2 linked regions of the Tahibacter amnicola genome follow. The protein of the gene in region 2 interacts with the protein of the main gene of each other region in a pairwise test. Links are inferred from orthologs where the notes say so. Each region holds a gene or a part of one and is shown on either strand. Other genes may lie near its edges.

What was found.
Region 1: the proteins of mrdA (region 2) and N4264_RS24625 interact in binary tests that used the Escherichia coli proteins (3 or more experiments, as listed by UniProt). The link is inferred for Tahibacter amnicola from one-to-one orthologs.

The regions. Positions count from the first base shown.
Region 1 is NZ_CP104694.1:6,220,026-6,223,133, forward strand. It holds N4264_RS24625 (penicillin-binding protein 1A), read left to right. Parts: upstream 1-324; coding sequence 325-2,892; downstream 2,893-3,108. Other genes in the region: N4264_RS24620 (pilus assembly protein PilM), read right to left, coding at 1-87; N4264_RS24630 (hypothetical protein), read left to right, coding at 2,892-3,108. UniProt on the Escherichia coli protein: Cell wall formation. Synthesis of cross-linked peptidoglycan from the lipid intermediates.
Region 2 is NZ_CP104694.1:6,368,086-6,374,608, reverse strand. Bases 653-3,652 are described here. They hold mrdA (penicillin-binding protein 2), read left to right. Parts: upstream 653-1,144; coding sequence 1,145-3,160; downstream 3,161-3,652. Other genes in these bases: rodA (rod shape-determining protein RodA), read left to right, coding at 3,048-3,652; mreD (rod shape-determining protein MreD), read left to right, coding at 660-1,148; mreC (rod shape-determining protein MreC), read left to right, coding at 653-663. Outside these bases: more of mreC, read left to right, coding at 1-652; more of rodA, read left to right, coding at 3,653-4,139; N4264_RS25265 (2OG-Fe(II) oxygenase), read left to right, coding at 4,197-4,892; N4264_RS25260 (hypothetical protein), read left to right, coding at 4,994-5,434; mltB (lytic murein transglycosylase B), read left to right, coding at 5,709-6,523. UniProt on the Escherichia coli protein: Catalyzes cross-linking of the peptidoglycan cell wall. Responsible for the determination of the rod shape of the cell. Is probably required for lateral peptidoglycan synthesis and maintenance of the correct diameter during lateral and centripetal growth.

The DNA of each region.
Region 1 (3,108 bases), 150 kb from region 2 along the record:
CGACTGGCTGAGCTGCAGGAGCTTGACTGCCGTCGAACTGATGTCCACCCCAATCAGCGGCGGCGCTTTCGGACTGAACAGGCCCACATTTTTCCCCTTCCCACGCGCTCTTACGAGCGAAAGATGCGCAGTGACATTAAATACGAATCTTAACCAAATCGCAACGGGCCTAAGAATATTCTCTAAGGCGCTGAAAATCCGTGGGTTTTGTCACGCAAACTGGACGGATTACCGGCGAAATCGGCTATCAGCCGAGCCGGGGCGAGATCTATACTCTGGCCTAAGTCATACCGACTTTGACTGCCATCACAATCCCGGTTGATCATGCGCGTTCTCCTCCGCTTGGTCCGCTACGCGCTCTATCTGGCGCTCAGCGGAGTCCTGCTCGGGTGCCTCGCAATAGGCATCGCTTATTGGTTGATTTCCCCACGCCTGCCGTCGGTCGAAACGTTGCGCGATGTGCGCCTGCAGGTGCCGTTGCGAGTCTACACCTCCGACGACAAGCTGGTAGCTACTTTTGGCGAAACCCGCCGGATACCGGTTTCCATCGAACAGGTACCCGCCAAGGTCAAGAACGCCTTCCTCGCTGCCGAGGACGCCCGGTTCTACGAGCACCCGGGTTTTGACATGCAGGGCATTTTCCGTGCGGTGTGGCACCTGGTGCGTACCGGTGGCGACAAGGGCCCGGGCGGCTCAACCATCACGCAGCAGGTCGCGCGCAACTTCTTCCTGAGCCCGGAACAGACGTATACACGTAAGATTTCGGAATTGTTCCTGGCACTGCGTATTGAAAATGCACTGTCCAAGGACGAGATCCTCGCGCTGTACCTCAACAAGATCTTCCTCGGACACCGCGCCTACGGCGTGGCGGCCGCCGCCGAGTTCTACTACGGCAAGACGCTCGACCAGCTCGACCTTGCCGAATGCGCGATGCTGGCCTCGCTGCCCAAGTTCCCCTCGACCGGCAATCCGCTGTTCAACCGCGACCGTGCGGTACAACGCCGCAACTATGTGCTCGCGCGCATGAGCGAGAACAAATTCATCACCGAGAAAGAGATGAAGGAAGCGATGGAGCAGCCTGATCGCTCCTACGCGCACGAGCCCCCGATCGAGGTCGAGGCCCCCTATCTCGCCGAGATGGTGCGTGCCGACGCCATGGAACGGCTGGGCAACGACGCCCTGACCGACGGGTATTCCATTCGAACGACCATCGACAGTCGCATGCAGGAGGCCGCCAACAAGGCACTGCGCGACTCGCTGATCGACTACGACCGCCGCCACGGCTACCGCGGCGCGGAAGCGCACGTCGAGCTCAAGCCGGGCGCGAAGCCTGAGGACCTCAACCGCGAACTGGCCAACTTCCGTCCGATCGCTGGACTGGTTCCCGGGATCGTCTCCGAAGTGAGCAAGGAGCAGGCCCAGGTTTACCTGGCCGACGGCCAGACGGTCATCCTGGACAAGGCCTCGGTGGAATGGGCACGTCCGTACCAGAGCGAGAACAGCCGGGGTCCGGCACCCAAGACCGTCGACAGCGTCCTCAAGGCAGGCGACATCGTCCGGGTTGCCCGGAACGATGAGGATAAATGGACTTTGGGACAAATCCCCGCCGCGCAGTCCGCCCTGGTGTCGCTGGACCCGGACGACGGCGCGATCCGCGCCCTCGTCGGCGGATTCAGCTTTGGCCGCAGCAAGTTCAACCGCGCCACGCAGAGCGCACGCCAGCCGGGCTCGGGCTTCAAGCCCTTCCTGTATGCGGCGGCGTTCGAGCACGGCTTCACGCCGGCATCCATTCTCAACGACGCGCCGTTGTCCTTTCCCGATCCCTCTCGGCCGGGCGGCGTGTGGTCGCCGTCCAATGACGATGACAAATTCGAAGGCCCTATGCGCCTGCGCGAGGCCTTGGTCAAATCGGTCAACCTCATCTCCGTGCGCCTGCTGGATGCGATCGGCGTGCGTTACGCGCGCGAGTTCATCACGCGCTTCGGCCTGCCCCTGGAAGCGATGCCCGAAAACCTTTCCATGTCGTTGGGTACGGCTGCGGTGGCACCGCTGATGATGGCACGCGGCTACGCCGTCTTTGCCAACGGCGGCATGCTGGTCGATCCGTACTTCATCGCCACGATCAAGGACCGCGACGGCAAGGAGATCTATACCGCGCAGCCGGCCCGCGCGTGTCGCGACTGCCCCGAGCGCCTGCTGGACGACGCCCGCCTCGCGCGCGCGGCAGCGGCCTCCGCGGCCACGGCAGCTACAGTGCCCTCTGCTACTCCGGGCGATATTGCCGCGGCGGCGACGATCGCTCCTGCCGCCAGCCCCGCCAGCCGCTTCGCTCCGATCGCCGCGGCCAGCGCCGCCACCACGGCGCCGGCCACGCCAGCCGAACCGGGCAAGCCGCGCCTGGCCCCGCGTACCCTGGACGTACGCACGGCCTACCTGGTGTCCTCGCTGCTACGCGATGTCGTGCGGCGCGGCACCGGCCATGCGGCGATGGAACTCAAGCGCAACGACCTTGCCGGCAAGACCGGCACCACCAACGAGCACCGTGACGCGTGGTTCAACGGCTTCAACGACCGCGTGGTCACCAGCGTGTGGGTCGGCTTCGACGACTTCAGCTCGCTCGGACGCGGCGAGTTCGGCTCCAAGGCAGCCCTGCCGATCTGGATCAACTACATGCGCGTGGCGCTCGACGGCCTCGCCGAGCGGCCATTCGCCACGCCTCCGGGTATCAGCACGGCGCGCATCGATCCGGGCTCAGGCTACCTTGCCTCCAGCGATGACGCCGGCGCCATTCTGGAATATTTCAAGAGTGAAGATATCGACCGCCTGGCGGCGCCGCCGCCGGAAGACATGCTCGATGAGGAAGGCCACCAGGAGGCCTACGACATTTTCTGATGGGTGAACACCGACCCCACTCGCGCGGACGCGCCAACGTGCGCGCCGATGACAACCGACGCCGCATCGCCGTGGAGGCGGCGCGGCTGATCAGTGAACTTGGCCTGCGTGACTATCACCAGGCCAAACTGCGTGCGGCCGAGCGCCTGGGTATCCATGACGAGCGGGCGCTGCCGCGCAATACGGAAATCGAGGACGCGCTACGCGAGTACCAGC
Region 2 (6,523 bases):
ACCCAGGCGCGACTGAACCGCCTGGATTCAGTGGCGGAGCAGAACACCCGCCTCAAGGAGCTGCTCGAAGTGCAGCACTCGGTCGGCATGGGCGTGCAGCTGGCCAAGCTCGTCGACATCGTGCTCGATCCGTACCGCCAGCGCATCATGCTCGACGTCGGCGCCAACCAGGGCGTGGTGCTGGGGCAGGCCGTGCTCGACGCCTACGGCGTGATGGGGCAGATCAGCGAGGTTCTGCCCAATACAGCGACGGCCATCCTGATTACGGACCCCACCCACGCGATACCGGTGACCGTGGATCGCACCGGCCTGCGCACGGTGGCCTACGGCAGCGGGTCGAGCGACCGGCTGGATATTCCCAATATCCCGTTGAGCGCGGACATCAAGCCGGGCGACAAGCTGGTCACCTCGGGCCTGGGCGGGCGCTTCCCGGCCGGCTTCCCGGTGGCTGAAATCACCTCGGTCGGCACGGATTCCAGCGGCATGTTCGCCGCCGCCGTCGCACGGCCCTCCGCGGCGCTCGAACGCAGCGGCGAGGTGCTGCTGCTGCGGCCGCTGACCGACCCGGTCGGCCCGCCGGCCCTGGTCGATCCGGGTGGTCCGCCGGCGCCGCCGCCTGAGGAAGCGACGGTCACTGCGGATGCGAAGGTGCCGCCGCCATGATCCGCCGCGCCCATTTCTGGCTCTTCCTCGCCACCCTTGTCGCGGCCTGCCTGCTGCAGCTGGCGCCGTTGCCCGCCCTGTTGCTGCCGTTCAAGCCCTACTGGCTGGCCCTGGTGCTGATCTACTGGTCGCTTGAGGAGCCCGACAACATCGGACTGGGTCGTGCCTTCCTGTTCGGCCTAGTCGGCGACGTGCTGCAGGGCGATCTCCTGGGCGACCAGGCACTGCGGTTGGTGGCGCTGGTCTTTATCGTGCTGCGCTTCCGTGCGCGGCTGCGTTTCTTCCCGATCTGGCAGCAGTCATTGGCGGTACTGGGCCTGCTGCTCAACGACCGGGTGCTGAGCCTGATGGTGCGTGCCTTCTCCGGCGCGCCACTGCCGCCGCTGTCGTTCTGGTACGCCCCCGTCATCGGCATGCTGGCCTGGCCCTGGATCTTCCTGCTGATCGACGACCTGCGCGCGCGGCTGCGCGTCCATGAGGCATGAGAAGCAAGCGCCCCGCGATCAAGGACAACCCGCGCGAGGTCGCGCTGTTCCAGCGCCGCGCGATCACCGGCTTCGCGATCATCGTGCTGCTGCTCGGCGTCCTGGGCGGGCGGTTCTTCTACCTGCAGGTCGTCCGTCACGAGGAATTTGTCACGCGTGCGGACCAGAACCGCATCAAGCTGCGGCCGATCGCGCCGGCCCGCGGGCTGATCTTCGACCGCAACGGCGTGCTGCTGGCCGACAACACGGCCGCATTCCGCCTGGAGGTCATCCCCGAGCGGGTCAAGAATCTTGATGCGACGCTGGAGGCGCTCGGCGAGGTGGTGCCTCTGACGCCCGAGGACATCAAGCGCTTCAAGGATCACCGCCGCGGGCGCCGCGGCTTCCAGAGCCTGCCGTTGCGCTTTCGCCTGAGTGACGACGAGGTTGCCCGTTTCGCCGTCAATCGCTGGCGCTTCCCGGGCGTGGAGGTCGTGCCCTACCTGACCCGCACCTATCCGCGTGGGGCCGAGTTCGGCCATCTGGTGGGCTATGTCGCCCGTATCGACGAGGACGACCTGGCCCGGCTCGACGCCCGCGCCGATGGTGCCGATCTGCAGGCCCGATATGCCGGTACCACTCACATGGGCAGGACCGGCATCGAGCGCTACTACGAAGATCTTCTGCACGGCGAGCCGGGCTATGAGAAGGTCGAAACCAACGCCGATGGCCGTGCCCTGCGCGTGCTCGACCGTGTTCCGCCCAAGCCCGGCAAGAACCTGTACCTGTCGATCGACGTGCGCCTGCAGGAGGCCGCCGAGGCGGTGTTCGAAGGCAAGCCGGGATCGGCTGTCGCGATCGATCCGCGCAACGGCGAGGTGCTGGCGATGGTCAGCGTGCCCAGCTATGACCCGAACCTCTTCGTCAACGGCATCAGCCATACCGATTACCGCCTGCTGACCAGCTCCCCGTTGCGCCCGCTGCTGCACCGCGCCCTGGTGGGAACCTACAAGCCCGGCTCCACGGTCAAGCCGTTCATGGGTGTGGCGGGCCTGGAGCTGGGTATCCGCAGCCCGCAGGACACCGTGTACTCGACCGGCGAGTTCCACATTCCCGGCCAGCAGCGCGGCTATCGCGACTGGCGCAAGGGCGGTCACGGCCATGTGGACCTGGTCGAATCGCTGGCCCAGTCGGTCAACACCTACTTCTATTCGCTCGCCCTGGACATGGGCATCGACCGCCTGTCCGCCTACCTGGGGCGTTTCGGCTTTGGCAAGCCCAGCGGGATCGACCTGATCGGCGAGGGCAGCGGCATCCTGCCGTCGCGCGAATGGAAGCGGGCGATGTTCGACAAGCCCTGGTTCCCGGGCGAAACCGTGATTGCCGGCATCGGGCAGGGGTTCTGGGTGGTGACGCCGGTCCAGCTGGCCAATGCCACGGCGATCTTGGCAGCGCGCGGTGCGCGCCATCCGATCCACCTGCTGCGCGCCACGCAGGACGGTTTCAATGCCCCGATCGTGATGGCGCCGCTGCCACCTCCCGAACCGAGTTTCATTGTCAACATGACCCACTGGGACGCGGTGCGCGACGGCATGGTCGCCGTGGTCAGCGGCCCGACCGGTACGGCCAAGCGCGTGTTCGCCGATGCGCCGTACAGCGCGGCCGGCAAGACCGGCACCGCGCAGCGCTTCTCGCGTACCGGCGATGAAGTGGACACGCGCGGACTCGACGAAGCGCAGCGGCACCAGGCCTTGTTCGTGGCCTTTGCCCCGGTGGAAGAACCGCAGATCGCGCTGGCCCTGGTACTGGAGTTCGGCGCCAGCGGCTCGGCCGACGCGGCGCCACCGGCGCGGCAGATCCTCGATGCCTGGCTCAATCCCCCGCCGGAGCGGTCCGATGATCGAACAGCTGGCCAATCGACTGGTCGCCCTGGCGCGCCGGCATGCACGCCAGCCGCGCCTGGACCTGCCCCTGCTGCTGGCCCTGATGCTGGTCGGCACGATTGGCCTGGTCACGCTCTACAGCGCCGGTGACAAGGAATCGACGATCGTCATCAATCAGGGCATGCGCTTCGTGCTCGGCGGCATTGCGCTTCTGGTGGTGTCGCGTATTCCGCCCGGCACCCTGCGCAACTGGACGCCCTGGCTGTACGGCGCGACGGTCCTGCTCCTGGTTGCCGTGGAGCTGTTCGGCGAGGGGCGGGGCTCCAACCGCTGGCTCGACCTCAAATTCGTCCGCTTCCAGCCTTCGGAAATGATGAAGCTGTCGATGCCGATGATGGTGGCCTGGTATCTCCACACCCGGACGTTGCCTCCGAGCTGGCGCGATCTGCTGGTCGTGGCAATCCTTATCGCCGTGCCGGCCGGGCTCATCGCGGAGCAGCCGGACCTTGGCACCTCGCTGCTGGTGGCCGCCAGCGGCGCGTTCGCGCTGTTCCTGTCGGGTCTTTCCTGGTGGCGCATCGGCGGCATCATCAGCCTGGCGGTCGGCGCCATGCCGGTGGCCTGGCATTTCCTGCACGAGTACCAGCGCAATCGCGTACGCATGTTCATGAATCCGGAGGCCGACCCGCTCGGTAACGGCTGGCACATCATCCAGTCGGAAATCGCGGTGGGCGCCGGCGGGGTGTTCGGCAAGGGTTGGCACCAGGGCAGCCAGTCGCGACTGGAATTCCTGCCGGAACACACCACCGACTTCGTCTTCTCGGTGTTCAGCGAGGAATTCGGGCTCGTCGGCGTGCTGCTGCTGCTGGCGCTCTACATCTTCATCATCGGCCGCAGCCTCTGGATCGCGGCCAATGGCAAGGACACCTATTCGCGCCTTCTGGCCGGCGCGATCGCGATGTCGTTCTTCGTGTACGTGATGGTCAATGGCGGCATGATCACCGGGTTGCTGCCGGTCGTGGGCGTACCCTTGCCGCTGGTGAGCTACGGCGGAACGTCCGTGGTGTCGTTGCTCACCGGATTCGGCGTGCTGATGTCGATCCACGCGCATCGCAAGCTGGTGCGTTGAGACGGCGGCGGGCTACGCTGCCGGGCTTCTCCGTTCCCCTCCGTGCCGGGCGATCTCATGTTCAATCCCGCAGTCGATTTTGGTCCCTGGCAGGCGCGGCTGCGAGCCAGCGGCCGCGTGCTGATTCCGGATGCCCTGGATCCCGCGCTGACCGGCGCCCTGGCCCAGGCGCTGGCAGACGTCGCCGACTGGGATCTGGCGATCCGCGACGGCGATACTTCGCGGCTGGCCCGTGCCGGGGAAACCCCGGCCGAGGCGCGGGCGGCGATGATCGCCCGGGCGGCAGCCGACGCACGCGGCCGCTACGCCTTCGCCTACGACAGCTGCATGCTGGTCGAGCGCTACCTCGCCGGGCATGCGCCCGGCAGCCTGCTGCACCGGCTGGTGGACATGCTTCACGCGCCGCCGGTGCTGCAGTTCATCCGCGAGCTGGTCGGCGATCCGGCGATCCGGCGCGTGCTGGTCCAGGCCACGCGCTACCTGCCGGGGCATTTCCTGCGCCGGCACGACGACACCAACGACCCGGGCCAGGACCGCCGCTATGCCTTCGTGATCAATCTGGGCCGCGACTGGCAGGCCGACTGGGGCGGGTTGCTGCAGTTCCTGGATGCGGAAGGAAATGTGGTCGACACCTTCGTGCCGCGCTTCAATTCCCTGTCGCTGTTCCGGGTTCCGCAGTCGCATGCGGTGTCGCTGGTCGCGCCGTGGGCCGAACAGCCGCGGCATGCGTTGACCGGCTGGTTCATGGCCTGACAGGGGCCTGTCTGATGTGACAGGTAAGAAGTGCCGACAACCGGCACATCGGGTCGGTGGGAATCGCGCTACTATGCCCCACGTACCCGGCGGGAGGGGTCATGGCGAACGCCCGTACACGCTACGACACGATCAGCGAATTCATGCAGCGGGAGCACGACGCCACCGGCGCGCTGCTTTACGCCAAGCCCAGCGTGCAGATCAACGGCACGCCGTTCCTGTTCTATACCAACACCGGCATGGCATTCCGCCTGTCTGCGAAGGCGCGCGATTATGCCCTGGCATTGCCGGGCTCGACCGTCTGGTCGCCGCTGGGTGCGGCGCAGGCAAGCAGCCCCTGGGTGCTGGTGCCTGCGTCCCAGTTCCTGCGCTGGGATCGGCTGGCCATCGATGCGCTGCGCCATGCGGAGGCCGGTGATACGCGCCGCCCGCAGGCGCTGCCCAGCCAGGGGCCGCCACCGCTGCCGCCCGCCGCGCACCGCTGGCGCGACAGCATCAAGAACCTCATGGAAAAGGCCAGCGCCCTGCGCCTGGTGCGCTGAGCCGGACCGATCTCACAGCTTTGCCGTAACGGCGCCGTACGCGCCCGGTTGTACGCGTCACGTCGTGCTACCCTACCGGCCTGTAACACTCGGATCGGTAGCGACTGACTCGTTCCGGCCGCACCGGGCTTGCTTCCCGTTCGACCTGTAGCGCTGCTACAGGCCTCATTCCGAAGCGCGCCCGGCACGACCGGCCGTTCGCCAGCCTCTGCCGCTTCTTCGGTTACAGGCCACTAGCACCCGTTTGTCTACCTGTGGTGACCAGGTTCGCACGATGCCCGTTTTTTCCCGTGTTTTCTTCACGTTGACCTGCGCCTTCCTCACCGGGAGCGCCGCCGCCACCACCCAGACCCCAACGGTTCCCGACGCCCAGCAGGCCTTCGCCGCCGAGCAGGCGCGTGAGTTCGGGCTGGATGAAAAAACCGTTCTGGCGACGCTGGCCAAGGCCCAGTACCAGCAGAGCATCATCGACGCGATGACGCGCCCGGCCGAGGCCAAGCCCTGGAAGGCGTACCGCCCGATCTTTATCACGGATGCGCGCATCCGTTCCGGCATCGAGTTTTACCGGGCCAATCGCGAGCTCATTGAACGAATCTCGACCCAGTTCCACGTCGCGCCGGAGATCATCGTCGCGATCATCGGCATCGAAACCAGCTACGGCAAGAATATCGGCAAGTACCGCGTGCTCGATGCCCTGGCAACACTGTCGTTCCATTATCCACCACGGGAAAAATTCTTCCGCGGTGAATTGTCCCAATTGCTTCGTCTGGACGCCGACCGTCTCGCCTATCCGGTGGAGGAGCTCAAGGGATCCTATGCGGGAGCGATGGGATGGGGGCAGTTCATGCCCACGTCCATCGCCAAGTACGCGCAGGACTACGACGGTGACGGCCGCATTGACCTGTGGAATTCCGTGCCCGACATCCTGGCCAGCGTCGCCAACTACTTCCAGAGTTTCGGCTGGGAAGACGCGGGCATCGTGGCGGTCCGCGTGGAACCGGCCGCGGGCGCCCGCGAGATCACGCCGGCCAACAGCGAGCCGGTCTATCCGCTCGAGCAGCTGAGCGCCTGGGGCTATGCCACCACGCT